4 regions of the Nonomuraea sp. NPDC046570 genome follow, and region 3 is predicted to be linked to each of the others. Evidence: riboswitches for the same ligand, from Rfam matches in the RefSeq annotation. Region 3 holds a riboswitch; each other region holds the start of a gene.
The links. A riboswitch is a leader RNA that binds a small molecule or an ion and turns the genes downstream of it on or off. The one in region 3 is predicted to bind cyclic di-AMP.
Positions count from the first base shown of each region.

Region 1: another riboswitch for cyclic di-AMP. It lies ahead of ABZ911_RS28995 (hypothetical protein); the one in region 3 lies ahead of ABZ911_RS33695 (C40 family peptidase).
Region 2: another riboswitch for cyclic di-AMP. It lies ahead of ABZ911_RS27060 (C40 family peptidase); the one in region 3 lies ahead of ABZ911_RS33695 (C40 family peptidase).
Region 4: another riboswitch for cyclic di-AMP. It lies ahead of ABZ911_RS26035 (serine hydrolase); the one in region 3 lies ahead of ABZ911_RS33695 (C40 family peptidase).

Region 1 covers NZ_JBEYZF010000022.1:19,549-27,141, forward strand. Annotated here, with positions in the region: gene ABZ911_RS28965 (TetR family transcriptional regulator) at 1-301, shown strand, start outside; gene ABZ911_RS28970 (NAD(P)/FAD-dependent oxidoreductase) at 312-1,637, shown strand; gene ABZ911_RS28975 (AI-2E family transporter) at 1,558-2,640, opposite strand; gene ABZ911_RS28980 (PepSY domain-containing protein) at 2,892-3,428, opposite strand; gene ABZ911_RS28985 (DeoR/GlpR family DNA-binding transcription regulator) at 3,520-4,299, shown strand; gene galT (galactose-1-phosphate uridylyltransferase) at 4,296-5,366, shown strand; cyclic di-AMP (ydaO/yuaA leader) riboswitch at 5,432-5,571, shown strand; gene ABZ911_RS28995 (hypothetical protein) at 5,577-6,530, shown strand; gene ABZ911_RS29000 (GAP family protein) at 6,667-7,359, opposite strand; gene ABZ911_RS29005 (MmcQ/YjbR family DNA-binding protein) at 7,431-7,593, opposite strand, start outside.
Region 2 covers NZ_JBEYZF010000019.1:66,000-73,592, forward strand. Annotated here, with positions in the region: gene ABZ911_RS27055 (3-isopropylmalate dehydrogenase) at 42-1,091, opposite strand; cyclic di-AMP (ydaO/yuaA leader) riboswitch at 1,190-1,342, shown strand; gene ABZ911_RS27060 (C40 family peptidase) at 1,525-1,929, shown strand; gene ABZ911_RS27065 (ROK family protein) at 2,055-2,960, shown strand; gene serA (phosphoglycerate dehydrogenase) at 3,345-4,934, opposite strand; gene ABZ911_RS27075 (hypothetical protein) at 5,174-6,046, shown strand; gene ABZ911_RS27080 (MFS transporter) at 6,089-7,420, shown strand; gene ABZ911_RS27085 (class I SAM-dependent methyltransferase) at 7,420-7,593, shown strand, end outside.
Region 3 covers NZ_JBEYZF010000030.1:55,790-63,382, forward strand. Annotated here, with positions in the region: gene lysX (bifunctional lysylphosphatidylglycerol synthetase/lysine--tRNA ligase LysX) at 1-644, shown strand, start outside; gene ABZ911_RS33690 (LuxR C-terminal-related transcriptional regulator) at 783-995, shown strand; gene ABZ911_RS33695 (C40 family peptidase) at 1,026-2,072, opposite strand; cyclic di-AMP (ydaO/yuaA leader) riboswitch at 2,078-2,224, opposite strand; gene ABZ911_RS33700 (amino-acid N-acetyltransferase) at 2,525-3,082, shown strand; gene ABZ911_RS33705 (RDD family protein) at 3,181-4,650, shown strand; gene ABZ911_RS33710 (RDD family protein) at 4,850-5,239, shown strand; gene ABZ911_RS33715 (Lsr2 family protein) at 5,748-6,080, shown strand; gene ABZ911_RS33720 (ATP-dependent Clp protease ATP-binding subunit) at 6,414-7,593, shown strand, end outside.
Region 4 covers NZ_JBEYZF010000018.1:24,255-31,847, reverse strand. Annotated here, with positions in the region: gene ABZ911_RS26055 (DUF6259 domain-containing protein) at 1-689, shown strand, start outside; gene ABZ911_RS26050 (NAD(P)-dependent oxidoreductase) at 689-1,519, shown strand; gene ABZ911_RS26045 (IclR family transcriptional regulator) at 1,516-2,292, shown strand; gene ABZ911_RS26040 (hypothetical protein) at 2,289-3,197, shown strand; cyclic di-AMP (ydaO/yuaA leader) riboswitch at 3,353-3,493, shown strand; gene ABZ911_RS26035 (serine hydrolase) at 3,505-4,422, shown strand; gene ABZ911_RS26030 (ABC transporter ATP-binding protein) at 4,536-6,380, opposite strand; gene ABZ911_RS26025 (hypothetical protein) at 6,377-6,895, opposite strand; gene ABZ911_RS26020 (MauE/DoxX family redox-associated membrane protein) at 6,924-7,430, opposite strand; gene ABZ911_RS26015 (hypothetical protein) at 7,511-7,593, opposite strand, start outside.

The sequences.
Region 1 (7,593 bases), on a different contig from region 3:
CCGCGACTTCGGCAAGCTGATGCTCTGGGAGGGGCTGGCCGACGCCGGGCCGCCCGACCCGGCGTTCGCCGAGAGCATGCGGCGCGGCGTCGAGGACCTGCGCAGGCGGCAGGAGGCGGGCGAGTTCCCCGCCGACCTCGACCCGGCCGCGCTGATGGTCGCGCTGTTCGCGATGGCGGCGGCCGGCGTGTCCTTCCCGCAGCTCGTGCGGGCCGTGTACGACACCGACCCGGCCTCGCCCGACTTCGCCGCACACTACGCCGAGCAGATCAACCGGCTGGTATCGCACCTACGGGGTTAACGTGGACCCCATGGATGTCGATGTGATCGTGCTGGGGCTCGGACCCGGCGGGGAAGACGTCGCGGGCCGGCTGGCTGAGATGGGCCTGCAGGTCGCGGGGGTCGAGGGCAACCTCGTCGGCGGGGAGTGCCCCTACTGGGGCTGCATCCCGTCCAAGATGATGATCCACGCCGCGAACCGGCTGACCGAGGCGCGGCGGGCGGGCGCGTCCGTCACACCCGACTGGAGCCGGCTCGCCCGCCGGATCAGGGACGAGGCGACCGACGACTGGGACGACAAGGTGGCCGCCGACCGGTTCACCGGCAAGGGCGGGCACCTGGTCAGGGGGCACGGCCGGATCACCGGGCCCGGCGAGGTCACCGTCGGCGAGCAGGTGATCAGGGCCCGCCGGGGCATCGTGATCGCGTCGGGGTCGCAGGCGGTGGTGCCGCCGATCGAGGGGCTGGCCGGCACGCCGTACTGGATCAACCGGCAGGCCATCGAGACCGAGGCGGTGCCCGAGTCGCTCGTCGTGCTCGGCGGCGGCGCTATCGGGGTCGAGCTGGCCCAGGTCTTCGCCCGCTTCGGCGCCGAGGTCACCGTGGTGGAGGCGGCCGACCGGCTGGTCGCGCTGGAGGAGCCCGAGGCGGGCGCGCTGATCGCCAAGGCGTTCGCCGAGGACGGCATCCAGGTGCTCACCGGGACCAAGGCCAGCGGGATCCGCTACGAGGACGGGCGGTTCACCGTGCTGGGGCCGGACGTCTCGGCCGAGAAACTGCTGGTCGCCACCGGTCGGCGGGTGGACCTGAAGGCGCTGGGCGTCGGCGCGATCGGGCTGGACGAGTCCGCGCGCGCGGTCCCGGTGGACGAGCGGATGCGCGCCGCCGACGGGGTGTGGGCGCTGGGCGACGCGGTCGGCAAGGGCGCGTTCACGCACATGGCGATGTACCACGCCGACATCATCGTCAAGGAGATCCTCGGGCTGTCGGGGCACGAGGCGGAGTACCACGCGGTGCCCCGGGTGACGTTCACCGATCCCGAGGTGGGCGCGGCCGGGCTCACCGAGGCGCAGGCCCGGGAGAAGGGGCTCGACGTCAACATCGGGTACACCGACCTGGCCGAGTCGTCGCGCGGCTGGATCGCGCAGGCGCAGGGGTTCGTCAAGCTCGTCGCCGCCGACGGGGTGCTGGTGGGGGCGACCAGCGCGGGGCCGTCGGGCGGCGAGGTGCTGAGCATGCTGACGCTCGCCGTACACGCCAGGATCCCGGTACGGCGGCTCAGGGAGATGATCTACGCCTACCCGACCTTCCACCGGGCCGTCTCAGCCGCTCTGGCCGAGCTGCCGCCCGACCGCTGACCAGCGGGATCGCCCAGCGCGTGCCAGGGTCCGCGTCGACCAGCAGGGCCCTGGCGAACGCGCTCAGCGGCACGGCCAGGATCGCCCCGAGGGCACCCAGCACGACGGTCCAGACCAGCAGCGACAGGGTGGTGATCGTGGTCGACAGGCCGGCCGACTTCCCGGTGAACCTCGGCTGGATCAGCGACTGGATGACGAAGTTCAGCGCCGAGTAGACGACGATCACCCACACCATCGTCACCCACCCGGAGTCCAGCAGCGCGAGCAGCGCGGGCGGCACCAGCCCGATGACGAAGCCGATGTTGGGGATGTAGTTCGTGATGAACGCCAGCAGCCCCCACAGCAGCGGGAGCGGCACCCCCAGCAGCCAGAGCGCCACCGCGTCCAGCACGGCCACCACCAGGCCGAACACGCTGGAGACGACGAGGTAGCGCAGCGTGCTACGGACGAACTCCCGCAACGCGTCCACCAGGTGCGGGCGGGTCGACTCCAGCGCCCTGACCCCGTCCTGCAGGACCGCCGCGTCCAGGCTCATCCCGACCAGCAGCAGCACGACCAGCACGAACGCGGTGCCGACGTCCAGCAGGCCGGTCAGGAAGCTCTGCACGAGCGAGAGCAACTTGTTCGGGTCGAGTTGCCCGATCACGGCGTTGATCTGGTCGGTGGTGACGCCGAGCTGCCGGACCAACTGGCCCGCGTCGGCGAGCAGCGCCTGGTAGTTGGCGGTGTAGCCGGGCAGCACGGCGGCGAGCTGGGCCACCGCGACGACCAGTGCCGCGCCGAAGGCGAGCAGCACCAGGAAGACCACGGCCAGCGGGACGGCCACCACCACCCACGGGCGGGCGCCGCGCCTGCGCAGCCGCGACCTGATCGGGCTGACCGCGATGGTGAGGACCAGGGCGAGGAAGGCCGGGCCCGCGATCGAGCTCACCCGCCCGATGCCGACCAGGGCGATCACCGCGGCGGCGAGGCCGATCAGCAGCCTGAGGCCACGCGAGGTCATGCGTCACACTATGGCGACTCTCCGCGACGGCCGCAGGTCAACGCGCCGTCCAGAGGTCGAGGGTACGGCCTTCGCCGGCCGTACCCGCTCCCCCGCGATCTAGCGTGCGTTCGGTCGCTTGCCGTGGTTGGCCTTCTTCTTCTTGCGGGACTTCCCCTGCCGCGCGCGCTTGGCCATGTGCTCCTCCGACTCTTCCGGGTACGGTGTGCGGGACCAACCTCTCGCGTCGGCGTCCCTGGGACAAGCACCTTTCAGTTTTCCCCTTTCACCGCCGGCTCACCCGTGGCGGCGTCGACGACCACGGTGGAGATGACGCGCTGGGGCGTGACCGTCTCGACCTCCCACACCGCGCGCCCGCCCACGTCCATGAGCTGCGCGCGCGTCAGCGTGGCGCCTTCGACGGTCTTGGCGGCGAGGTCGGCGGCCCGCAGCAGCCCGGTGCGGTCCTGGGCCAGCAGCCTCTCGGCCTCCTTGGCGTCGGCGGGCTGCTCGGGCTCCTCCCCCGTCACCCGCCCGTCGAGGACGCTGATGCGCAGGTCGACGAGCGTGCCGTCGTCCTGGTAGACGGCCGCCAGCCAGACCGGGGGCGGCTGGGCGCCGGCCAGTTGCAGCAGCACCACCTTGCCGCGCTCGCCGGCGATCTTCGCGGCGTCGGTGAGGCTGATCGCCGAGGGCGTGACCGTGGGCTTCGGCGTCGGCGTCGGCGTCGGCGCGACCATGGTCTCGCCGCCTCCCCCGCAGCCGCTGATCAGGGCGAGCGAGGCGAGCACGATGAGCGTGAGTCTCATGGAGAGGTCATCACCCGTGGACGCGAGCGCACTCCCCATGATTCAACATTCTTGTGCCATAATTTGGTGGAATCTGTTGGAAGGAGAGCTTGTGCTCGCACCTCAACGGCAACAGGCGATCCTGGAGCGCGTCCGCAGGAGCGGCGGGGTCCGGGTGGCCGACCTCGTCCGCGAGCTCGGCGTCTCCGACATGACCATCCGCAGGGACCTGGAGGCGCTGGCCGAGCGCGGCCTCCTGGAGAAGGTGCACGGCGGCGCCACGATCAACGGGCCCGGCTCGACCGAGGAGCCCGGTTTCGCCGCCAAGTCCGCCCGCCAGCAGCCGGAGAAGGACGCCATCGCCCGCCGGGCCGCCCAGCTCGTGCGTCCCGGCACCGCCGTGGCCCTGTCCGCCGGCACCACGACGTGGGCACTGGCCCACCACCTGGTGGACGTGGCCGAGCTGACCGTCATCACGAACTCCATCCCCGTCGCCGAGGTCTTCCACCGCAGCCCGCGCGCCGATCGCACGGTCGTGCTGACCGGCGGGGTGCGCACGCCCTCCGACGCCCTGGTCGGGCCGGTCGCGGTCGCCGCCATCCGGCGGCTGCACGTCGACACGCTCTTCCTGGGCGTACACGGCATGAGCCTCAAGGCCGGGTTCACCACGCCGAACCTGCTGGAGTCGGAGACCGACCGGGAGCTGGTCGCCTCGGCGCACCGCCTCGTCGTGCCGGCCGACCACACCAAGTGGGGCACCGTCGGCATCAGCACCATCGCCGAGCTCTCGGAGGCCCATGTCGTCATCAGCGACGCGGGCCTGACCGAGGATGCCCGCCGCGAACTCGCGGAACGGGCCGGAGAACTGATCATCGCGGAGGACCGTCAGTGAAGCGCAGCGTCGCCCGGCTGGCCGACGGCAGGGAGCTCATCTACTTCGACCGGCGCGACGACGCCGATCGGAGCATGCTCGACGAGCGCGAGCCGAGTCCTCGGCCGCCCGCCTCCGAGCTGCGCTACGACCCGCTCACCGAGGAGTGGGTGGCGATGGCGGGACACCGCCAGGGCCGTACGTTCCTGCCGCCCGCCGACGAGTGCCCGCTGTGCCCGTCCCGCCCCGGCCACCTGACGGAGATCCCGGCGCCGGACTACGACGTGGTGGTGTTCGAGAACCGCTTCCCCTCCTTCTCCACCAATCTCGGGATTTATCAGGATGCGGGGGGGCTTAGTGAGGTTCGGCCGGGAGTGGGGCGGTGTGAGGTGGTGTGCTTCACCGCGGAGCACTCCTCGTCCTTCTCCCAGCTGTCCGAGGCGCAGGTGGGGCTCGTCATGGAGGCGTGGGCGGACCGTACCGCCGAGTTGTCCGAGATCCCGGGCGTGGAGCAGGTCTTCTGCTTCGAGAACCGCGGCTCCGAGATCGGCATCACGCTGGCCCACCCGCACGGGCAGATCTACGCCTACCCCTATGTCACGCCGCGCACCCGGCAGCAGCTCGCCGCCGCCGCCCGGCACACCGGCGGCAATCTGTTCGCCGACATCCTGGCCGCCGAGCGGGCCGCGGGCGTCCGGGTGGTGGCCGCCAACGAGCACTGGACCGCGTTCGTGCCCGCCGCCGCGCGCTACCCGTTCGAGGTGCACGTGTACCCGCACCGGCAGGTGCCCGACCTGGTCGCGCTGACGCCGGAGGAGCGCGCGGCGTTCGGCCCGCTGTACACCGGCGTGCTGCGGGCGCTCGACGGACTGTTCGGGGTGGTCATGCCGTACGTCTCCGCCTGGCACCAGGCGCCCGTCCGGGAGGGTCGTGACCTGGCGTATCTTCACCTGGAGCTGTTCAGCATCCGGCGGGCGCCGGGGAAGCTGAAATACCTGGCGGGCTCGGAGTCGGCGATGGGCGCGTTCGTCAACGACGTGCTCCCCGAGGAGGCGGCCGGGATGATTCGATCACAGGTAGATCACTAATTGGTCGCAGCTTGGACTCGCGTGACCAGCGGTTTACTACTAATATCCCTCTCGCACCGACTGCCACAGTCGTGCCGCCTAATCCTGGGCGTGCGCCCCAGGAGCCGGGGACCCATGCATCTGGGGTGAATCCACTTCGGTGGTAGGGCAAGCCTTCTCCCGCCCGAACCCGTCAGCTAACCCGGTCGGCAGAAGGAGAGGAGCTACGTGGTGGCCCAGTCCCCCACGTCCCTGGCCGCCGGCGTGCTCGTCGCCGCGGCCCTGGCCTTCGGCCCGGCCGCCCCCGCGGTCGCCGCCCCCAAACCGACCGAAGCCGAGTTGCGTGCCGAGCTGAAGAAGCTCAACAAGCAGGTCGACACGCTCATCGAGACCTACAACGCGAGCCGGGTCGACCTGACCGAGGCGCGCGGAGACGAGAAGACGGCCAAGCGACGCCTCACCGAGGCCCAGCAGGAGCTGGTCAAGGCCGAAGGACAGGCGGCGCAGATCACCCAGATGCGCTACCAGGCCGGCGACGGCGGCCTGCCCGCCCTGCTGATGTCCACGAGCCTCAGCAACGCCGTCCTGCTGGAGCAGCTCAGGGCCGAGCAGAACGCCGTCGTCGCCACCGTCACCGCCACCCGCGACGCCAGGAAGCTCGCCGCCGACCAGGCCGCCTCGCTCACCGTCAAGATCCGCGACGACTCGAAGAAGGTGGCCGGGCAGCGCGCCGAGGCCGAGGACCTGATCAAGGACATCGAGAAGAAACTCGAAGACCTCATCCCGTACGGCTCAGGCCGTAACTCCGACGGAAGCTGGGCCCCCCAGCTTCCGTCCGGATCCGACAACATCACCCTGCGCACCCGCCAGATGCGGGAACTCCTCAAGAAGACCTTCACCTTGCCGCACGAGGTGGGCTGCTACCGCGTGGACAACAGCGGAGAGCATCCGCTGGGGCGGGCCTGCGACTTCATGTTGAGCACCGGCGGAAGCACGCCGTCGGCCGTCAACCAGACCCTCGGCGACCAGATCGCGGCGTGGGCGGTCAAGAACAAGGACAAGCTCGGCGTCAAGTACGTGATCTGGAAGCAGCGCATCAACCAGGGCTCGGGCTGGCGCTCCATGTCCAACCGCGGCAGCATCACCGCCAACCACTACGACCACGTCCACATCTCCATGCACTGAACGCCCGCGGTCCCCTGGGCCCTGGCGATCACGGCGAGCGCCCTCGTCGTGATCGCCCTGGTGGCCGGCGCACGCGGCGGCCGAACGAGCGCTGCGCATGGTCATGGTCGGCGCCTCCCTCACCGGCTGACGGCGGTCAGGCGGAGCCGGTGAAGAACAGGGACACGGCCGCGTCCCGGGCCAGGAGGAAGCCCACGATCGCCACCGTCCAGCTCACCATCGAGGCCGCGTTCCTGGTCATCCACCCGCGTAGCCGTACCAGCTTCGGCTCCAGGCTCTCGCGGGCGACCGCGCGCAGGGCCAGCAGGAACAGCGGGGGCAGGATCATGACGAGGACGTAACCGCCGAGCACCGGGATCCAGGTGGCCGCGGCCAGGTCCGAGGCGGTCATGATCCCGACGGCGGCGAGGTACGGCAACATGGTCGCGACCTCGACCAGCCCGGCGGTCAGGCCCAGCAGCACCATGGTCCGCGGCCCGCCGATCTTCGGCTCGAACGTCCGCGGCGGTTTGCCCAGTTTCGCCCGCCGCTTGGGGTCGAGCCGGAAGCTCAGCAGGAACAGCCCGACGCCCAGGGCGAGCTGGAGCCAGTACACGGGCGGGCTGCGCAGTGCGTCGCCGTAGTTGTCCAGCAGGGTCGACAGCCCGAGCATCAGCGCGACGCCGACCAGGTAGTAGAACACGGCGATGGTCGCCAGGTAGATCAGCAGGCGCGACACCTGCGACCGCTCGGCGGCCAGCAGCAGGTACACGGGGATGCCCAGGGTGCCGAAGCTCGTGCTGTCCACGATGGCGAGGGCGGCCAGGGCGAGCAGCAGACCGATCGACATACTCAGATCATCCCGGCCCCCGGGATGCCCCTACTCCGCCTGTACGCCGAAACAGGCGTACATCTTTGTGACTACAGCCGCGCCACCAGGCTCTTCGGCGCGACCATCCGATAGGCGTCCGTGACGATCTCGGCGACCTCCGGCCAGTCCACCTGCACGTCCAGGTAGACGCCGAGCCAGCCGCGGTGCCCCACGTACGGCGGGCGGAAGAACCGCGCCGGGTCCTCCGCCACC
Region 2 (7,593 bases), on a different contig from region 3:
GGCCTAAAGGCGCCAGGGCCGTCGTGTGCGAGGCACGGCGGTCAGGCGCCGCCGGCTACTCGCGCGGTGATGTCGTCGCCGACCTCGTGGGTGGTGCGGCCGGCCCGTCCGGCCAGGCGCTCGACGATGTCGTCGGCCACCGCCTGCTCGACGCGGGCGGCCTCGGCCCGCAGCCCGAGGTGGTCGAGGAGCATGGCGACCGACAGGATGGTGGCGGTCGGGTCGGCCTTGCCCTGGCCCGCGATGTCGGGCGCGCTACCGTGCACCGGCTCGAACATGCTGGGCGCGGTGCGGTCGGGGTTGACGTTGCCGCTCGCGGCCAGGCCGATACCGCCGGCGATGGCCGCGCCGATGTCGGTGATGATGTCGCCGAACAGGTTGTCGGTGACGATCACGTCGAACCGCTCGGGCTGGTTGACGAAGAACATCGAGGCCGCGTCGATGTGGCAGTAGTCGGTCGTGACCTCGGGGAACTCCTCGGCCACGCGGTTGACGGTGCGCTGCCAGAGGTCACCGGCGAAGGTCAGCACGTTGGTCTTGTGGACGAGCGTGAGCTTCTTGCGCGGGCGCGACTGCGCCTTGGCGAAGGCGTAGCGGACCACGCGCTCCACGCCGTACGCGGTGTTCACCGAGTCCTGGGTGGCGACCTCGTGCGGGGTGCCGCGACGCAGCACACCGCCCGCGCCCGCGTACGGGCCCTCGGTGCCCTCGCGGACGACGATCATGTCGATGTCCTCGGGGCGGGTGTCGGCCAGCGGGGTCTCCACGCCGGGGAAGAGCTTGACCGGGCGCAGGTTGACGTAGTGGTCGAGCTCGAAACGGATGCGCAGCAGCAGGTCGCGCTCGAGGACGCCGGGCGGGACGCTCGGGTCGCCGACGGCGCCGAGCAGGATCGCGTCGTAGCCGCGCAGCTCCTGCAGCGTCTCGTCGGGCAGCGTCTCGCCGGTGCGGTGGTAGCGGGCCGCGCCGAGGTCGTAGTGCGTGCTCTCGACCTTCAGCCCGACCGCGTCGAGGACCTTCAGGCCCTCCGCGACGACCTCGGTGCCGATCCCGTCTCCCGGGATCACTGCCAGACGAATGTTGCGCTCCATGGCGGTACCCTACCGGCCCGTCTCGGCCACCGAACACACCATCTCACTTTCCGGACAGCGCGTTGTGGGTGATTTGCCACCTTTTGACCCTTTCGTTAGAGTCCGACAGGCCTAATCCGCGCAGCCTTCGCGCGGAGCCGGGGACCCACATTTCGGGAACTTTCCCTCGGGGCGAATCGGCTCCCCAGCCGTAGGGCGGCTTCCACGCCCGAGCCCGACAGCTCACCCGGCAGGCCGCCTTGGAAGGTAAGGGATCACCCTGTCTCGCATCGCCGCCACCGCCCTGCTCGGTGGCCTCCTGGGAACCGCGCTCGCCTCCCCCGCGAGCGCCACCGCGGAACCCCCCTCCGTCACCCTGAACGGACCGAAGGTCAAAGAGATCCAGGAAAGCAAGACCCCCACACCCGCCTGGAAGACCGCACTGAAATTCGCCATGGCCAAACGCGGCATCCCCTACGTGTACGGCGGAGCCGCGGACAGCGGCTACGACTGCTCGGGCCTGATGCTGCGGGCCTACGAACGGGCGGGCATCGACCTGCCGCGCACGGCCGCACAGCAGTACTCCGCCTTCGACCGGAAGATCGGCTGGGACGATCTCAAGCCCGGCGACCTGGTCTTCTTCAGCGGACTCGGGCATGTGGGGATGATCTCCAAGCCCGGGCACATGGTGCACGCCCCTCGTACCGGGGACGTGGTCAAGGAGGAGAAGCTGAGCGCCTGGCGCCGCCAGGCGTTCGTCGGCGCGGTCCGCCCCGACCCGAAGGGCGTCCAACTCTGGGCCGACCAACTCGAACGCCGAAAGGAGCCCGCTCCCGCCATGCTCCAGGCCACCCTCTAGGCACGACCCTCGGCATACTGGTTGATCCAGTCGATCACGAACGGCAGGCTGCCGAACGTGGACTCCCCCGTCCGCCCACGGTCTCCGCCGTGGCGATCGATTCCCCGCACGAGAGGGTGACGCCAGTGAGCCGAGTGATCGGCATCGACGTCGGTGGTACCAAGATCGCGGTCGGCCTGTCCGGCGGACCGGGTCCCGAGCCTGCGGCGAAGGTGCGGCTGCCGAGCGGCGAGGACGCGCTGGCCCGCGCCCTCGCCGCGGCCCGCCGCCTCGACGGCGCGCCCGCCGCCGTGGGCTTCTCCACCTGCGGCGTGATCAAGGACGGGCGGGTACGGCTCTCGCCCAACGTCCCCGGCTGGGACGGCCTCGAACTGCCCCGGCTGCTCCGCGAGGAGTACGGCGCGATCCCCGTGGCCATCGACAACGACGTGAACGCGGCGGCGGCGGCCGAACTCCGCTGGGGCGCGCTGCGCGGCGTCTCGCAGGGCGTCTACGTGAACCTGGGCACCGGTCTGGCGGCGGCGCTGGTGATCGGCGGCCAGGTGGTGCCGGGAGCGCACGGGGCGGCGGGCGAGATCGGTTACCTGGTGGACACGCCAGAGGAGCCCGCGTTCGCCGAGGGCCGGGCGCCGCTGGAGGAACGCCTCTCGGGCAGCGGCCTGGCCGCCCGCGGCTCCGCCCTCCTGCGCCGCGAGGTCACCACCGCCGACCTGTTCGCACAGGCATCGGCCGGGGAGCGACGCCCGGAGGGAGATCTCCCGGAAGGCGCGGTGCGGGAGATGATGGACGAGGCGGTGGGCGCGCTGGGCGTGTGCGTGGCGAACCTGTGCGTGGTGCTCGACCCTGAGCGGGTGGTGATCGGCGGTGGCATGATGCGCGCGGCCGACTACCTCCTGCCGCGCGTGACGGCCGTGGTGCGCCGGGTCGTGCCGTTCCCGCCCGAGATCAGGCCCGCGAGGTTCGCCGACGACGCGCCGCTGATGGGCGCGCTCGCCCTCGGACACGCCGCCCTGTGCTCGGGAGCCCGTTAAGAAGGTCCAGGCTCAGCGGGCGGGGGTGCCGCCGTTGTCGCGGCGGTCGAGGGCGAACTGGATGGCCTCGGCGGCCTCGTCGTCGGTCTCGTCGGGAGCGTTCCAGGGATACATCTCGTACATGGTGAAGTCTCGTCTCGTGCGCGAAGTGCCGATGGTCGCCTGCGGGGCGGCGGCATGGTGGCCTGCCTGCCCTGCCAGGGATCGCGCTCGGGGGTGGGTGAGCGCACGGACCGCCGGGATCGTCCGAACCGGGTCCTGTCCTTCACGGTACCCGGCGACCTGTGTGCTGTCTCCTTGGACGTCCTATTATCTCGCATCGTGAGACGAAAACGGCTGCCGCCCGGACATGGGCGGCAGCCGTACGAGGGCGGGCCGGGGCTTTTAGTCGGTGAGGTCCACCGAGCGGCCGCTGTCGGCGCCGATCTCGTTCACGATCTGGTCCACCACCTCGGCGGGGATCGCACTGTCCACGGTCAGCGCGATGAGCGCCTTGCCGCCCTTGACGTCGCGGGCCACCTGCATCGAGGCGATGTTGATGCCCTGCTCGCCGAGGATGCGGCCGACGACGCCGACCACGCCGGGCCGGTCGGTGTAGGTGAAGAACGACAGGTGCTCGGTCGGCTCGATCTCCATCTCGTAGCCGTTGACCTCGATGATCTTCGTCACCTGGCGCGGCCCGGACAGGGTGCCGGAGACCGAGACGGTACGGCCGTCGGCCAGCACGCCGCGCACGCCGACCACGTTCCGCCAGTCGGGGCTGTCGGAGCTGGTCACCAGCTCGACGGTGACGCCCCTGTCCTTGGCCAGCAGCGGGGCGTTGACATAGGTGACGGCGTCCTCGACCACGTCGCCGAAGACGCCCTTGAGCGCGGCCAGCTCCAGCACCCGCACGTCGTGGGCGGCGATCTCGCCGCGGACGACGACGTCGAGCTTGGTGGCGACCTCGCCGGCCAGCGCGGTGAAGACCCGGCCCAGCTTCTCGGCCAGCGGCAGGCCCGGCTTGACGTCCTCGGCGACGGCGCCGCCCTGGACGTTGACCGCGTCGGGCACGAACTCGCCCGCGAGGGCCAGCTTGACGCTGCGCGCGACCTGGGTGCCGGCCTTCTCCTGGGCCTCGTGGGTGGAGGCGCCGAGGTGCGGGGTGGCGACGACCTGGTCGAGCTCGAACAGCGGGCTGTCGGTGCACGGCTCCTTGGCGAACACGTCGAGGCCGGCGCCGGCGACGCGGCCCTCCTTGATCGCGGAGTAGAGGGCGGCCTCGTCGACGATGCCGCCGCGGGCCACGTTCACGATCCGCACCGACGGCTTGACCTCGTGCAGCTCCTTGTCACCGATGAGGCCCAGCGTCTCCTTGGACTTGGGCAGGTGCACGGTGATGAAGTCGGCCTGCTTGAGGACCTCGTCGAGGCTGAGGAGCCTGACACCCATCTGCGCGGCGCGGGCCGGCGGCAGGTAGGGGTCGTAGGCGATCAGCTCGACGCCGAACGGCTGCAGCCGCTGCGCCACGAGCTGGCCGATCTTGCCGAGGCCGAGGATGCCGACGATCTTCTCGTCGAGCTCGACACCGGTGTACTTCGACCGCTTCCACTCGCCGTTCTTCAGCGCGGCGTGGGCCTGGGCCGTGTTGCGCGCGGTGGCCAGGATGAGCGCGATGGTCTGCTCGGCGGCGCTGGTGATGTTGGAGGTCGGCGCGTTGACGACCATCACACCGGCCTTGGTGGCGGCTTCGACGTCGACGTTGTCGAGGCCGACGCCCGCGCGGGCGACGACGCGCAGCTTGGGCGCGGCGGCGATCGCCTCGGCGTCCACCTGCGTGGCGCTGCGTACGATGAGCGCGTCCACGTCGGCGAGCGCGGGCAGCAACTGGGAGCGGTCGGCGCCGTCGGTGTGACGGACCTCGAAGTCCGCACCAAGGACGGCGAGACCGGCCTCGGAGAGTTCCTCTGCGACCAGGACGACGGGCTTGTTCACGGGTGTTGGATCCTTAGCTGCTGGCGACGGGCGGGAGAGGCACGTCGACGGGCCTCTCCGGATCCCTCCGAGTCTATCCAGGGCTTGTGAACTCATTCACGAGTGCCCCAGGTCCGAGACCTCTCTCCGGTACCCGCTACGCGGCAAAGTCATCCATTCCGCACCCATCTTCATCTTGATCGCGACATTTATTCGCTATTAGCCTGATAAGCCGTGGGCCACTACCTATCGTGCAACATATGAGCATCGGGAACCCCGCTCTCGCCGACGTGCTGGCCAGGCACGGCAGTCCTCACCGACTGCTGGCAGCGCTCGCTGATGGGGGAGTCCTGGTGGCCGTGCGACCCGACCGTTCCGTGGTACTGGGGACGACCCAGGCGGGCGACCGGGTCCTGCTCGGCTACACCGGGCCGCAGACGTACGCGCGGCACCGCGGCAGTCATTCGCTGTCGACCTGTGACGCCGACACCATCCTCGACATCCAGCGCGTCACCGGCGTGCGGGAGATCGTGATCGACGCCGCGGGACCGGCGGCGGCGGCCGTGCCGATCGAGGACCTCCAGCGCTTCCTCACCTCCACGAGGTCGGGGCCGCAGCCGGTGCTGTCGGGCGCGATGCCCACGGCGTACGCGACGGGGGCGATGGCGACCGTCTCCAGACCCGCGGCCGTCGTGCACGGGTCCTCGCCGCCGCCCCCGGTGGCCATGCCCGACGCGTTCGCGCCGCAGTCGTGGATCCCCGCGCCGCGCCCGCATCTGTCGGGCCCGATGCAGAGGGTGGACCCCGGCTACCGCAGGTGCGCGCACCCGATCATGCCCGCGCTGCGCCAGGCGATCGCCCAGCTCCTGATGGACTATCCGCTGGTGCACCATGTGTGGATCTCCGAGGCCGGCACCGCGTCGGGCGCTCCGGGGATCATGCTGCACGTCAAGGTGCACATGTCCGCCGCCGAGGACGTGGTGCGCGACCTGCACCGCGGGGTGCGGGCCCGACTGCCGCAGCTCGCGGCCAGCGAGGCGCCGATCCTGATGGCCAGGGTGGCGGACGCGCGCAGCGAGCGGCGGATGGTCGAACTGGGCGCCCATGTGGTCTGCGCGGACGTGACCGACTAGGCAGGGCTACCGAACAAGGGCTTGTTCAGCTTGAATGAGCCCATGATCACCGCTACGGTGTCCAGGGGCGTGCGGCTCGGCTACGGCGTGGGCTCCTTCTGCACGGCGACCTTCGCGTCCGTGCCCGGCCTGCTGCTGCTCTACTACATGACGAACTTCCTGGCCGTACCCGCGTGGCTGGCCGGGGTGGTGGTCGCCGCGCCCAAGGTCTGGGACCTGGTGATCAACCCGCTGGTCGGCCGCTGGTCGGACCGTACGGTCTCCCGGCTGGGCCCGCGCCGCCCGTGGATGCTGGCCGGCGCGTGCTCGCTGCCGCCGCTGTTCGTGCTGGTGTTCATCGGCCCGCCGCTGACCGGCGTGCCCGCCGCGCTGTACGTCGCCGCCCTCTTCCTGCTGGCCGCGACCGCCTACGCCCTCTTCGAGGTCCCCTACAAGGCGATGCCCGCGGAGATGACCGGCGACTACCACGAGCGCACCTCGTTACTGCAGTGGCGGATGGTCTTCATCGGCGCCGCGACCGTGATCAGCGGCGTCGTCGCCCCCGCCATCGTGAACAGCCAGGGCGAGGGCGGCACGCTGTCCAGCTACCGCCTGATGGCGGTCACGGTGGGCGCCATCATGCTCGCCTCGATGCTGGCCTCCTTCCTCGGTACGGCCCGCGCCCCCATGACCGGCGCCCCCGACCCCGAGACGGGCACGCTCAGGACGCAGTTCGCGGCGTTGCGCGGCAACTCCGCCTTCATGTGGCTGCTCGCCCTGAGCTGCACCCAGATGCTGGCGGTCGGCGTCATGCTGGCGGCGGCACCGTACTTCGCCGCCTATGCCCTGGGCGACCCGAAGGCGACCAGCACGCTCTTCGCCGCCCTGGTCGGCCCGATCCTGCTGACCATGCCGCTCTGGGTGCGCATCTCCAAGCGCCTGGACAAGCGGGGGGCGATGGTGCTGGCCGGGGTGCTGTTCGGGGCCGGCACCGCCGCCGCGACGGCCACGCCGCTGTTCGGCGGCCTGTACGCGCACCTGATGATCTTCATCGTCGGCATCGGGTTCGCGGGCGTGCAGTTGCTGCAGTTCTCCATGCTGGCCGATGTCATCGCCTTCGACGCCGAAGCCAGCGGCCGGCGCAGGGCCGGGGTGTTCACCGGGCTGTGGACGGCGATCGAGAGCGCGGTCTCCTCGTTCGGGGCGCTGATCTTCGGCGCGGTGCTGTCGCTGGGCGGTTTCGTCTCCTCCGAGCCGAGCAGGCCCGTCGCCCAGCCCGACAGCGCGGTGACCGCCGTGATCATCGGGCAGACGGCGGTTCCCGCGGTCATTATTTTCCTAGCTGTAGTGATGACGTTGAGGTATCGGTTGACCGCAGCGGGTAAGAATGCCTGATGACCAATCGATCGAGCCTCCTGCACCAGATCCGCTACGCCGCCAGGCACCCGATGCGGATCGCGCCGCACCTGCGCAGGCTGACCCGTGACACCTGGTTCCGGCTGAGCAACCGCGACCACGTCGGCTACTACCGGGCCGTCATGCGCTCCGACACCCGGCGCGACCCCGAG
Region 3 (7,593 bases):
CCGACCTGACGCAGCGGATGTACCAGAAGGCGGTCGTCGCCGCGCTGGACACCACGGTGGTCGTGCACGACGGGGTCGAGGTGGACCTGGGGCTCGCCCGGTGGCCGAGGATCACGCTGTACGGCTCGGTGTCGGAGGCGCTGGGCGAGGAGGTCACCACCGAGACCTCCCTCGACCGGGTCCGGAAGTACGCGGATCAGCAGGAGGTCCACTGGGATCCCAAGTGGGGGCAGGGCAAGCTCGTCCAGGAGATCTTCGAGGCGCTCGTCGAGCACACGCTGGTGCAGCCGACCTTCGTCATGGACTACCCGCTGGAGACCTCGCCGCTCACCCGCCAGCACCGGGACAACCCGCTGCTGACCGAGAAGTGGGACCTGATCGGGTTCGGCACCGAACTCGGCACCGCCTATTCCGAGTTGGTCGATCCGATCGAGCAGCGCCGCCGCCTGGTCGAGCAGTCGCTTTTGGCCGCCGGGGGCGACGCCGAGGCGATGCAGCTCGACGAGGATTTCCTGCAGGCGCTGGAATACGCCATGCCGCCGACCGGGGGAATGGGGGCCGGGATCGACCGCATGATCATGGCCTTCACCGGCAAGAACATCCGCGAGACGATCTTGTTCCCACTGGTCAGGCCTGCCCACTGAAATTCGCGTCATCCAATATCCGGAAATTGGCGAATACGGTGATACGCACATATACAAAATGATCACCGGTCGGCAGTCTTGACGACCTTTCCCACCCGCGTTTACGGTCTGCTGGTTGCCGCTGTTGGGAGGGCTCTGGTGAATGCGCTCACCGAGGTCGTGGGGTTGAGCCAGGCCGATCTGGATCTGCTCGCGGAGCTGGCCAGGGGGGCGACCGTCGACCGGGTGGGGCGGCAGCTGGATATCAGCGGCCGGACCGTGCGGCGCAGGCTCAGGGTGGTCTGCGACCGCATCGGTGTGGCCACGCCCATCGAGGCCGTGGCCTGGGCCGCCCGCCGGCGTCTGATCTGAGGCGTCGGCCCACCCGGTCGCTCAGTCCGCTCAGTCCGCGATGCGGACGCCGCCCACGAACGGGCGGTTGCCCATGGCCGCGACACGCACCACGTCGCCGGTGCGCGGAGCGTGCACCATCATGCCGCCGCCGATGTAGATGCCCACGTGGTGCAGGTCGGCGTAGAAGAAGACCAGGTCACCCGGACGCAGCTCCTCCCGGGAGATGTGCCGTCCGGCCGTCCACTGGTCGCCGGTGTAGTGCGGCAGGCTGATGCCGACCCGCTGGTAGGCGGCCATGACCAGGCCCGAGCAGTCATAGGAACCGGGACCTTCGGCACCCCAGACGTACGGCTTGAGCTGCTGGGTGAGCGCCCACCGCACGGCTTCGGCGGCCTTGCCGCTGCCGACGATCGGCAGGTTCACCCGGACGGCGCGGGTGCCGGGCCGGCCCGCCTCGCCCAGCGCCCTGCGGTACAGGCTGCTCTCGACCTTGGCGACCAGTTTGCTGATCTTGTCGCGCCTGCCCTCCAGGTCGTCGACGAGTCGCTGGACCTCCTCGATGCGGGTGTTGGCGGTGGCCTTGGCCTTCCTGGCCGCGTCGATGGCCCTGGCGACCTGCTGGACCTCCTGGCCCTGCTGCTGCTCCAGGGCGTAGGTGGTGGCCGCCCGGTCGAGGAAGGTGTCGGGGTCGCCCGAGGTGGTGAAGGCCAGGGTGGCGCCGAGGCCGCCCGCCATGTAGGCGCTCTGGGCCAGCAGCGTCGCCTTGACGCGCTTGGTGGCCAGGTCGGCCTCACTGGTCGAGAGCGTCCTCTTGGCCGCGCCGGCGGACTTCTGGGCGCTCTTGAGCTTCTCGCGCTGACCGTTGAACTGCTCGGTCAGCGTGCCGATCTGCGTGTGCATCTTCTCCACCTGGGTGGAGAGCTCCTTGAGCGTCGGCTTCGGGTCGGCCGTCGCCGGCCCCAGCGGCACCCCGAGCGTCAGTGCCACGAGCGCCGCGCCGAGGGCCAGGACTCTGGTGCGGTTGCGGCCCGCGCGTTCCGGAGGGCGGGCGTGCTCGCCCGCAGACTTCCCCTCGCGTCCACGCGTGCGCTCCACCAACCAGCTCCTCTCGTCGGCCTGCCGGGTTAGCTGACGGGTTCGGGCCGGAGCAGCCCTACCAGGCAGGATGCCCGGATTCACCCCGTGATGGCCGTCGCCATCTTCGGTTCCCCGGTTCCCCGAGGTCGGGGATTCGGCGCGCGCCCCCACGCGTGGTCGCGCGGATGACATCGTCGCTGGACACTAGTGCACGCCGGGTTCGTGCTCAACCAGAACTGTGAATTCTGTTGAGGTTTCACAACCGAAAGATCACAGATAGATCACGCCTCTCGGCGTCAAGGATGCCTGTGACGCCGGTTACTGGTGTGATTTGTCCCGTATTGTTGCAGGTCTGCGCGTCTGTGAATCAGGTGATTCGCCTAGTGGTCGTATGGCTACACCTGGTCATCCGGTGGTGGAGAGATGGAAGTTTAGGGCGAGCCGTAATCGGCTCGGTACGCTGAACCTTCATGGAGCAGGTCGCCGAGCGGACACCGCGGGACACCGGGAACGTGGTGCGCCGTGCGCGCACACGAGACGTCCGGAACATCAGACGCCTCGTCGACACCTACGCCGGAGCGGGTCCCAGGCTTCTGGAAAAGGCCACGGTCACGCTGTACGAGGACATCCAGGAGTTCTGGGTGGCCGAACGGGAAGGCGTGGTGGTCGGATGCGGAGCCCTGCACGTGATGTGGGAGGACCTCGCCGAGATCCGCACGGTCGCCGTCGACCCCGAATACCGGGGTCTCGGCATAGGTCACGGGATTGTCGCCGCCCTGGTCGGTACGGCACGCGAGCTGGGGCTGCGGCGGGTGTTCTGCCTCACCTTCGAGGTCGATTTCTTCGCCCGGCACGGATTCACCCCGATCCAGGGCACACCGGTGTCTCCCGAGGTCTACGCCGAGCTCCTGGCCTCATACGACGAAGGAGTGGCCGAGTTTCTCGATCTTGAGCACGTGAAGCCGAACACCCTGGGGAACACCCGGATGCTCCTCCATCTGACTTCGATTGACCCGGGTGTCGACTAATGGGAAAGGTGATTGTCGATACCTATGTCGATACGTTGGTCAACAGCAAGCATGTGTCCTGACATGTGCCACATGCGCCATCGAAGCGAGGTGACACGGTGAGCACCGGACAGCCGCCGTATCCACAGGACGAACCCGAGGACAATTCTCGCCGGTCTCCTGAATACGGACAGCAGAACACGGGACGCCCCGGCGAGCCCGACCCAGATGTGACGATCGTGGGCTACCGGACGGACGGCGGCGCCTACGGCCAGCCCGACTACGGTCAGCAGCAGGGGTACGGCCAGCAGGCCCAGTCCCAGCCCGGCTACGGTCAGCAACCTTCGTATGGCCAGCCTCCCTACGGCCAGCAGCAGCCCGGCTACGGGCAGCAGCAGCCGTCCTACGAACAGCCCGGCTACGGCCAGCCTTCGGGTCAGCAGGGCTACGGCCAGCAGCCCCAGTACGGCCAGCAGCCCGCCCAGGCACCCGACTACGGCCAGCAGCCCGACTACGGTCAGCAGGGCTACGGTCAGCAGGGGTACGGCCAGCAGGCCCAGTCCCAGCCGGGCTACGGCCAACAGCCTTCGTACGGCCAACAGCCCTACGGTCAGCAGCCCGGCTATGAGCAGCCGCAGCAGCCGTCCTACGAGCAGCAGCAGTACGGTCAGCCGTCCGCGCAGCAGGGCTACGGTCAGCCCGGCTACGGTCAGCAGCCTCAGTCAGGACAGCAGGGCTACGGCCAGCCTGCGGCTCAGCAAGGCTACGGACAGCCTTCGGGGCAGCAGGACTACGGCCAGCCTTCGGGACAACAGGGGTATGGGCAGCAGCAGCCGTCGGGCCAGCAGCCGGGCTACGGCCAGGCTCCCGGCTACGGCCAGCCCACGGCCCCCGGCTACGCCCAGCCTTCCGGCCAGCCCGGCTACGGGCAGCAGCAGCCGTCCTACGAACAGCCCGGCTACGGCCAGCCTTCCGGTCAGCAGGGCTACGGTCAGCCGCAGGGATACGGTCAGCCTGGCTACGGCCAGCCGTTCGCCCAGCCGGGCGGCGTGCAGCCGCCGGGGGCGCCGGCGCCGCTCGCCGAGTGGTGGCAGCGTCTGGTGGCCAGGATCGTCGACGGTGTCATCCTCGGGGTGGTCACCGGGATTCTCACCTTCGTCCTCACCATGATCCTCGCTGCGATCATCCCGATGGCCGGTGGCTACGACCTCGCCACCGGGTCGTACTCGGCGCCGATCGGGCTCTGGCTGGTGCCCGCCATCGTGGCGGTGATCCTCGTCTCGATCTACATCGCGTACGAGTTCTTCATGACCAAGATGAACGGCCAGACGGTCGGCAAGATGGTCATGGGCATCGCCATCGTCCCGGTGGGCGGCTCGCTGCCCGCTGGCCCGCTGGCGAACGACACCGCGCTCAAGCGGGCGGCGGTGACGTGGGGCGGTCTCGTCCTGCAGATAGTCCCCATCGTCGGCTTCGTGCTCGGCGGTATCGCCGTCGCGCTGAACGGGGCCTCCCTGCTGTGGGACAAGCCGATGCAGCAGACGTTCGCCGACAAGTTCGTCAACACGGTGGTCGTGAAGATCAAGTAGCGTCCGGAAAGAAACAGGGGTCGGCTGCGGTCGGCCCCTGTTTTCATGCCGGAACCGGGTAAACGGTGCCGCGGGCCGTACGGAATGAGGGGGTACGGCCGGGGCCTGTGGTCTGGTCGGAGGTGGGGATATGGCCGAGGCGAGGCCCGTGGCATCGGCCGAATGGTGAGAACGGACTGTCGGCGTCTTCTTTTACATTCTGCTCGTCGGCCTGCGGGCGATCTTCCGCTCTGTCGGGTTCTCGGCGGGCCGGTGGACGGTTGCCCGCCTGTTCGCCGGGATGCTCGGCGGACTGGGTTTTTCGGCCTATGACTGTGTGGCGCTTTCCCGGCAAGGGCGAACCTTCGGCACGGCGATCATGAAGATTCGGGTGGCGCCTGTCGCGGGAACTCCACTCACAACGGCGGATCTAGCGAAACGGGCGCTCTTCTATCCGGGTCCCGTGATCGTCAAAGGGATTCCCGCGGCGAATCTCTTGGCCGGAATCTTAGGGTTCGCTGTGTGTCTGTTCTTCTTGATCGAACGGCCACGCGAGCGAGACTCGCATGACAGAGTGGTGGGTACGCGAGTCGTCAAAGACCAGCGCTGACGTGCACGGGCGTCCCGGTCGAAGATCCGGGCTGTTTTCCGGATTTTCCCGAAGATCCGGTAAGAAGCCTGGAGAGACTGGTATTAGGCTATGACGTACTAGGGTTTGGGCAGGTGCCTCGGTCCCCCTGCCGTGCTGACGGGCTCAGTGTGGCGCTATGGTCGGAGCGAGTGCCCTTCGGGTGGCCATGGCGTGACGCCGGCCGCCTGTGCATAAAGCGCACGCCCCCACAAACCCGGCTTGGTGCGGAGCGAGGACGAATGGAAGCCGTAGCAGAGGTATTGTCAGCCCTCATCCCTCCCGCGGTCGTCGGGGGAGCGTTCATCTACGGGGTCGTCAAGTTGGTGAGAGCCGAGGGCGGTCGCCGTTCAAACCGGGAGGATCAGGCTGAGGGCGCGGAACTGACCCGGTAGTCAGGGAATCCCCGAAGCGCTGAATTGTCTCACCGCCTTTTCCGGTATATGTTTGGCTGGCGAATGAAACAATGCTCCGGGAAAGGATTGCGTAGATGGCCAAGCAGATCCAGGAGATTCTCATCGATGACCTCGATGGGGGCGAGGCCAATGAGACGGTCAGCTTCGCTATTGACGGCTCATCCTATGAGATTGACCTCAGCGACGTTAACGCCAAGAAGCTGAGGGACGCGCTGACGCCTTTCGTGCAGCACGCCCGCAAGTCCGGCGCCGTTGGCACGCGTCGGCGGGTCCGTGGCGGACAGCGCGCGATGAGCCGCGAGAAGAGCTCCGAGATTCGGCAGTGGGCCAAGGCTCATGGGCTTCCCGTCAGCGAGCGCGGACGTATCGCCTCCACCGTCGTGGAGAAGTACGAAGCCGCTCACTAACGGCCTCCGACGACCATGCGCTTATGACGATCGCCTAGGACCCCGGCGGTCGCCATAGGCGCATGATCGCGTTTGGCGACCAAGGTCGCGAAATACCGGGCGTGTCGCCTGATCGGTACGCCGTGCGCTAAACGTCGTTCGCTTGAGGCGTATCGGGAACACACCACCCCCAGACAGTAGTTGGATAGAGGGTGAACGCCCTGCTCTCGGGGAACGTCTCTGCTATAGAGCGCGTCAGCGACAGGCGGCGAGGTTCGCCGAGCCAGGGCTAGCATGCGGGATGACGGGACCGGATTTACCGGCCTGACTGACCGCTCTGTGAGGAGCGACGAGATGTTCGAGAGGTTCACCGACCGAGCGAGGCGGGTTGTCGTGCTGGCCCAAGAAGAGGCCAGGATGCTCAACCACAACTACATCGGCACTGAGCACATTCTTCTTGGTCTGATCCACGAAGGTGAGGGCGTTGCCGCCAAGGCTCTGGAGAGTCTCGGCATCAGCCTTGAGGGTGTGCGCCAGCAGGTCGAGGAGATCATCGGCCAGGGCCAGTCGGCTCCGTCGGGGCACATTCCGTTCACCCCGCGGGCCAAGAAGGTCCTCGAGCTGTCGCTCCGTGAGGCTTTGCAGCTGGGTCACAACTACATCGGCACCGAGCACATTCTGCTCGGTCTCATCCGTGAGGGTGAGGGTGTGGCCGCCCAGGTGCTGGTCAAGCTTGGGGCTGATCTCAACCGTGTGCGGCAGCAGGTCATTCAATTGCTCCACGGTTACCAGGGCAAGGAGCCGGCCGCCGCGGGTGGCCCGCAGGAGTCGGCGCCGTCGACGTCCCTGGTGCTCGACCAGTTCGGCCGTAACCTGACCCAGGCCGCCCGCGAGGGCAAGCTGGATCCGGTGATCGGCCGTGACAAGGAGATCGAGCGGGTCATGCAGGTCCTGTCCCGCAGGACCAAGAACAACCCCGTTCTGGTGGGCGAGCCCGGCGTCGGCAAGACCGCCGTCGTCGAGGGCCTGTCCCAGAAGATCGTCAAGGGTGAGGTCCCCGAGACGCTCAAGGACAAGCAGCTCTACACGCTTGACCTGGGCGCGCTGGTCGCGGGCTCGCGTTACCGCGGTGACTTCGAGGAGCGCCTGAAGAAGGTGCTCAAGGAGATCCGTACCCGCGGCGACATCATCCTGTTCATCGACGAGCTGCACACGCTCGTCGGGGCGGGCGCCGCCGAGGGCGCGATCGACGCCGCCAGCATCCTCAAGCCGATGCTGGCCCGTGGCGAGCTGCAGACCATCGGCGCGACCACTCTCGACGAGTACCGCAAGCACCTCGAGAAGGACGCCGCGCTGGAGCGACGCTTCCAGCCGATCCAGGTGGCCGAGCCGTCGCTCAGCCACACGATCGAGATCCTCAAGGGTCTGCGCGACCGTTACGAGGCGCACCACCGCGTCTCCATCACCGACGGCGCGCTCGTCGCCGCGGCGCAGCTCGCCGACCGCTACATCAGCGACCGGTTCCTGCCCGACA
Region 4 (7,593 bases), on a different contig from region 3:
GGTGGCGGGATCAGATGGCATCCGTCGCCACTGCTCAGGCGGCACTCGGCGCCCGCTCCGTGTTCTTCGACCAGACCGGATTCCACCTGACCGCCTGGCCCTGCTACGACGAGCGCCACGAGCACGGCGAGCGCACGAACCTGGAGACCTCCTACCGGACGCAGACGTTCAAACGGATCCGGGAGGCAGCGGGTGGCGCGGAGGTCGGTTCGGAGGGCATGGTCGACAATCTCATCCCGCTCCTCGACTTCAACCACGGCTGCGGATTCGCGTTCCAGTACCAGGACGAGGCGTTCCCTGGCCTGTTCCGCGCCGCCTTCCCCGAGCCGGTCGTCTCGAACCGCTTCATCCACGACGAACGGCCGGGTTGGGAGGACCAGCTCAACTACGCATTCGCGTACAACCTCGCCTTCGACGTCGCGATCCATCGTGCGCGGCGCACGATCGACTCCTCGCCCGCCTACGCGGACCGGATCAGGCGTCTGGTCGGTCTGCGCCACGAGCACGCGCGGATCTTCGACGACGGTTCGTTCGAGCTGATCGACGACGGTACGCTCCTGCACACGCGCTACTCGCTCGATGATGACCAGGTCGACATCTACTGGAACCGCGGCAGCCTGCCGGCCGAACTCGGCGAAGGCCTGCAGGTGCATCCGAGCGACGTGGTCCTCAGGGTGGGGCGCCGCTGATGCGAAAGCTCCTGATCACGGGCGGGGCCGGCGCCATCGGCTCGGGCTACGCCGAGTGGGCGCGCGACCGCTATCAGGTCACGCTTCTCGACCTGCCGGGACAGTTCGAGGAACGGCACGCGCACCTCGGGCGACTGGTCGAAGCCGACCTCAGGCAACTGGACGAGATCCGTGAAGCGTTCGACGGCGTCGACACCGTCCTCCATCTCGGCGGTGAACGCCGCCCCTGGGCGACATGGTCCAGCCTGCTGCCGGCGAACATCATGGGGACGTACAACGTGATCGCCGCGGCCGTGGCATCGGCCTGCCGGAGAGTCGTCTACGCATCCTCCGTCCACGCCGTCTCCGGCTACCCGCCGGGCTCGGGTGTCACCGAGGACGACCCAGTCCACCCAGGGGATCTGTACGGTGTCACGAAGGCCTTCGGTGAGGCGCTCGGCAGCTTCGTCGCCAGCACCGAACAACTGTCGTTCGTCGCGCTCCGCATCGGCGCGTTCCAGGATCCGCAGGTCATCGACGCTCCCGGCACCGGTTGGATGCTGCAGGACTACACCGCACCGACCGACCTGTACCGCCTGATCGACGCCGTGATCGACGCCGAACCCCTGCGCTTCGAGATCTACAACGCGGTGAGCGGGAACACCTTCACACGCCTGCCGATGGACAAAGCCCGCGAAGACTTCGGCTACGTGCCCGACTACGATTCGTTCCAGCTGTCGACCCCGTTCCGTGAGGCCATCCGCGCGGTGGGCGGGGTCGCCGACCGCGCGATGGAGTCGGGGATGCGCGAGGAGATCGAATCCTCGACCCGCCGAAGGGAGATCGTGTGACGGAGGAGGCTCGCTACCGAGCACTGGCGCGCGGGTTGCGGATCCTGGAAGCCGTCGCGGACGGCCGCGGAGGCTTGACCGTGACCGAACTTGCCGAGCTCACAGGAACGGACAAGAGCTCCGTCTCCCGGCTCGTCGCCACGCTCGTCGACCTGGGCTTCCTCGCCCGCCTCGACAACAGGCGCGTCGTCCTGACCGGCCGGGTTCTGAGCCTCGCGAAAGGGTTCCAGAAGCAGTACAACCTGAGCGAGATCGCCCGGCCGTACCTCCAAGAACTCTGCGATGTGGTCGGTGAGACCGTGATCCTCACGATCCGCCAAGGCGACTACACGGTCAGCATCGAGCAGATCGATCCGGAGCAACCGTTCCGGATGGTCCCGCACATCGGGAACCTCGCCCCGTTACACGCAACCGCCGCAGGCCGCGCCATCCTCTTCGCCCTTCCGGTCGTCGAACAGCACCGCATCCTCGACGATCTCCGCGACGCCCCGGTCGAGCATCCCGAAGTCCGGCTCGACCGCGAGAGCTGGGCACGCGAGTTGGAGCTCGCCCGAACGCGAGGGTTCGTCTGGATCCCGCGAACCGACGACGTAGAACGCGTCGCAGCGCTCGCCCAGGACCGGAACGGCCTCCCGCTCGCGGCCGTGTCCATCTACGGCCCGAAGTACCGCATGCAGAACCGCGTCACCGAGCTCGGACGCGAAGCGCGCGCGACCGCGGCGAAGATGTCACGCGCGGCATACGGGATCCGCGCACGCGAGCACAGCCGGTGACCGCTACTGAACCCGCCACCATCGCGTGGGGCGGCACTCGCGCCACCATCGATCCCATCGGCGCCACCCTCACCGGGCTCCGGCTCGGCGACGAGTCGATCCTGGCGGGCCCCGGCCGGGTCGCGCCGGAATTGGGCCACCACGGCGCGGTCCTCACCCCCTGGCCCAACCGCCTCGCCAACGGCAGGTACGAGTTCGCGGGGCGCGCCTATCAACTCCCTATCAACGATCCGGCGTACGGCCACGCCCTGCACGGCCTCGCGTTCGACCAGCTGTGGGCGCTGGAGCGCCGGAGCGCATCGTCCGTCTCGTTCGGCCGCGTCGTAGGAGGGGTCGACGGGTATCCGTTCCTTGTGCGCGTGACCGTCACCTACACGGTCACGGCCACGGGTTTGCGCTGCGACGCGGCGTGGGTCAACATCGGCGATCAGATCGCTCCGTTCGGCATCGGGTTCCACCCCTACTTCAGACCGGGACCGTCGCCGCTGACGGATTGGATCCTGAAGCTCACCGCGCCAAGCTACCTCGAGACCGACCCGCTCTCGGCTCTCCCCACCCGGCGGCGTCTCGTGGACAACTCCGGGTTCGATTTTCGAGAGGGCCGCGCGCTCGGTCCAGATCGGTTCAGCGTTGCGTACGCGGTGGCTCCCACAGAGGATGCAGGAGACATCACACTCTCCGATCCGGCCGGTTTGACCCTCACGATCCGCACCTCCCCAGCATTCCGCTGGATCCAGGTGTTCTCAGGCGACCTCCCAAGCAAGCACCTCACCCGAACTGGTGTCGGGATCGAACCACAGACCTGCCCGCCGAACGCGTTGGCGACGGGAACGGATCTGATTGTCCTCCAACCCGGCGAGTCCGGCTCGGCAGCATGGTCTGTGGATGGAGCGCCCTCGGACTGATTCACAGGCTCTCAGGCCGTCATCAGTGACTCTTCGCCATTTGCACGATTTATACCATTTTGGTACTTTTCGGGCATTGTGCTGCGAACCATCGACACGTTCGTTGCCATTTCATTGCCCGGACCGCGCGTCGCCTGAGGCCACCACCGCAGGACGACACTCGGCCGCCGAGTCCGTATCCACGGAGCCGGGGACCCACTTCCCCTGGGGTGAATCGGACGCAGCTCAGCTGCGCCGTAGGGCACTTCCCAGCCCGAACCCGTCAGCTAACCCGGTAGGCGGCATGGAAGCAAGGAGCAACCCCTTCATGCCCACGCATCTCAAGAACCGGCTGAGCCACGCGCTGCTCGGCGTCGTCATCACCGCAGGCGCCGTCACCTCCGTCGCCACTCCCGCACAGGCCACCCCCCAAGCAGGCTCCGTCGTTTCGCCGGACTCCCGTTCCCACGTTCCAGCCGTCGCCCCGGACGCCCCAGCGGTGCTCGGCCGTGCGGCCCACCTGATCGACGCCAAGACCGGCAAGGTCCACTTCAGCAAGAAGGCCGACCTCCGCACCCCCGTGGCCAGCATCACCAAGGTGATGACCGCCTACACCGTGCTGAAGGAAGCCAAGCCTGCGGACGTGGTCGAGGTCACCTCTGCGGATGTGCGCTACGCCTCGAAGGGTGGCGCCTCGGTGGCGGACCTGCGCGCCGGCGACCGGCTGACTGTGGAGACCCTGCTGCATGCCCTGCTGCTGCCCTCCGGCGCGGACGCCGCCCACGCGCTGGCCCGCGCGTACGGCCCCGGCGTCGACGCGTTCACGGCGAAGATGAACGCCAACGCCCGCGAGCTCGGCATGAAGGACACGCTGTACGTCAACGCCGACGGGATGCCCGCCAAGGGCGGCGGCTACTCCACCGCACGTGACCAGGTGCGGCTCGCCCAGGCTGCGCTGGACAACAAGACGATCAGGAAGGTCAGCTCCACCCAGTACCATTCGGTCCCCGCGACGGCGGAGCACAGCGCCTACTCCTGGCGGAACACGAATCGCCTTCTCCGCACCCCGGGCGCCGTCGGCCTGAAGACCGGCTACACGCGTGCCGCGGGCTACACCCTCGCCTTCGCCGCCGATGGTGACGGCCGTCGGCTGGTCGGCGTGATTCTCGGAGAGACCAGCTCCAGCCGCCGCTTCGAAACGGCTCAGGCGCTCCTCGACTGGGCGGCGACCAGCAGGCAGCCCTGACATGTGAACGGCATGCGCCGGGCCGGAATCCTTCGCTCACTGGCCGGGCCGGGTGATGACGGTTTATGTCCGGGGCGGGGTTCTGATCCCGCGAACCGGCCCCCAGCATTCTTCTAGGACACCCCCTGATAACCGCTGGCCTGCAGGGTGAACAGTCTCGCGTACTCCCCCGCCGCCGCCATGAGCGCCTCGTGCGTCCCGCTCTCGATGATCTTCCCGTCGGACAGGACCACGACGAGGTCGGCGTCCCTGACCGCGCTCAGGCGGTGGGAGATGAGCAGGCTCGTCCTGCCCTCTCGGTGCCCGCGGAGGTCGTGGTGGATGGCGTGTTCGGCCTCGGCGTCGAGGCCCGAGCTCGGTTCGTCGAGGATGAGCAGATCGCGGTCGTTCCTGACGAAGGCGCGGGCCAGTGCGAGGCGCTGCCACTGTCCGCCCGACAGCACCACCCCTTGGGTGTCCTTGTCCGAGCCGTCGAGGTTGTCGAAGAAACGCCTGCTGAGCAGGGTGTCGTAGCCTCGCGGCAGCGCCGAGAGCAGCTCGTGGACCCCGGCACGGGCGGCGGCGGCCTTGATGCGGGTGTCCTGGCCGAGCGTGTCGACGTCGCCCACCGCGATGTTCTCGGCTGCGGTGAAGTCGTAGGCGACGAAGTCCTGGAACACCGCGGCCAGCCGGACCCGCAGTTCGGCGGGGTCGGCGTCACGCAGGTCCACGCCGTCCCAGAGCACCGCGCCGCGCTGCGGGTCGTAGAACCGGCACAGGAGCTTGACCAGGGTGGACTTGCCCGCACCGTTCAGGCCGACCAGCGCCACGGACGTCCCGTACGGAATGAAGAGGTCGACGCCCCGCAACACCCAGGGGTGCTCGTCGCTGTAGCGGAACCAGACGTCGCGCAGTTCCACGCCCGCGCGGAGCGGGGACAGGGGCAGGGGCGCCGGCCGTACGGGCAGGTCGGGCTCCGCCCGCAGCAGGTCCAGGTAGTGGCCGAAGATGAGCAGGGCCTGGTGCAGCCGCGAGAACTGGGCCACCCCGCCGGACAGCGAGGTCTGCACCCCGGCCACAGCGGCGACGAACACCGCCACGTCGCCGACGGTCAGCCGGCCCCCTGCCGCGGCGACCACCGCCCACACCAGCCCGGCGCAGCCGATCGCCGCGCCGAGCAGGGCGAGCAGGCCGTGCCCTGTCAGCGCCTTGCGATCAAGGGCCCGCTCCGACTCGTGCACCGCGCGGACCTCGGTCAGCAACCGTCCCCGCAGGAACGACCCGAGCCCGAACAGTCGCACCTCCTTCGCCGACGCCACCTCGGTGAGGAGCTCGGCGTAGAAGATCTGCCTGCGCATCGCGGGGCTGACCCTCCAGTCGAACCGCACGCGGCGACGGCTGAGCGACAGCTGTACGGCCAGCGAAGGCAGGACGGAGAGCAGCACCAGGCCGGTCATCACCGGACTCAGCACGATCAGCGTGCCGACGAAGCCGCAGACGGTGACGAGGCCCTGCGCCAGGCCCAGCGACGGCGAGATGATCTGGCTCGACGCGCCGCCGCCCGCCTGCTCGGCGAGCCGGAGGCGGTCCCTGAAGTGCGGATCCTCGAAAGGCGCCAGCCCCACGAACCTGTTGACCGCCCCGAGCAGCCGGTCCCTTGCCGCCAGGTCGATCCCGCGCCTGAGCTGGCCCTCCACGTACTGCGACAGGTGCGGCAGCAGCGCGCCGGCCAGCCCCGCCACGCCCAGCGCCACGGCGGGCGCGAGCACGCCGGCGATCCCTGAGCGGCCCGTCGCGAGCGCGTCGAGGATCAGCTTGGTCAACCAGGCGACGACCACCGGCAGCACTCCGGCACCGATGACCACGACCACCGAGGTGAGCGCCGCGACCGGTCCTGTCTCCCAGGCGAGCCGCCACGCCGCACCGGCTCGCCGTACCAGCTCGCTGCCCGCCGCCCGCTCCCCTGGGCCGGGACTCACGCGATGACCGGGACGCCGAGCCCGAGCACGGTCACCGCGCCGGACCTGACCCGGCCGTCTTCGCCCACCAGGTAGAAGGAAGGGAAGGCGGTGACGGAGAACTCTGTGACCACGGGGCCGTTGAACGGCTCGGCCACCACGGTCGCGGCGGATCCCATGGCCTGGGCGTAGGAGTCGTCGTATGGCCCCGACACCACGGCCAGGACCTGCGACCTGTCGTAACCGGCGTCCTCGACCAGCCTGAGAAAGTGCGGCACCTGCGCGGGGCAGGCCTTGCACTCGGTGTCGAAGAATCCGATCAGCGCCGGACGCCGGGGGGCGTCTTCGCCGTCAAGGCCGGTCGCCACGATCTCGGGGATCCTCGACCCCTTGGCGAGCAGTTCGGGGCCGCCAGGCCGCTGGTCGGCCAGCTTCGCGGAGTGTTCACGCAGGCGGCGGATCACCGCGAAGGTGAGCACCAGGTTGAGAGCGCATACGACGCCGACGAGGACCACAGCGGCAATGAGGAACGGCATCAGGTTTCCTGCCTTTCTGGTGGGGCGGTCATGACATCGGCTTCAGGACATCGGCCAGGTCGTCGAAGAACACCAGCACGGACGCCAGGGCCGCGGCGGCGGCGAGGCTGAGCACCACGCCCGCGAGATCGGGGGCGGCGCCACCGGCGTGCACGGCCCAGCCGAGCACCGCGACGGCGGCCGCGAGGGCGTTGCGCACGACCTGCGCGAATCCGAGCGGCGTGGCCGCGACTCCGAAGCACCGGCACGTCCCCGACGTGCCACGGCGAAGCGCCAGCCAGATGGCCCCGGCGAAGGCGGCGAGCAGCCCGGCCCCGAGCGCGTACCCGGCGGACACACTCGTCGGTACGGCCAGCAGCACGACGACGCCCGCCTCCGCGGTCACGACGGCCACCGCGACCGGGGCGGGGGGAAGTCCTGGCGCCAGATCGGGCACCGAGGCACGGAAGTCGGCCCACCCGGCGAGCTTGCCGACGAACGCGGCCAAGAACACCAGCCCGGTGGTGAACCGGCAGATCAGATCCACGTACTCCATGGCGCACCTCTTCTCCTCACCGATGGCCGCCCATGGCCGGAGGTGTCATCCGGCCATGGGCGGGTTACCGGACGAGTGCGTCAGCAGCACTCGTAGCAGACGACCGTCGTCGAGCAGTCGGGCTTCTGGCAGGTGTACGCGGTGTGGTCGAGCCAGTGGTAGC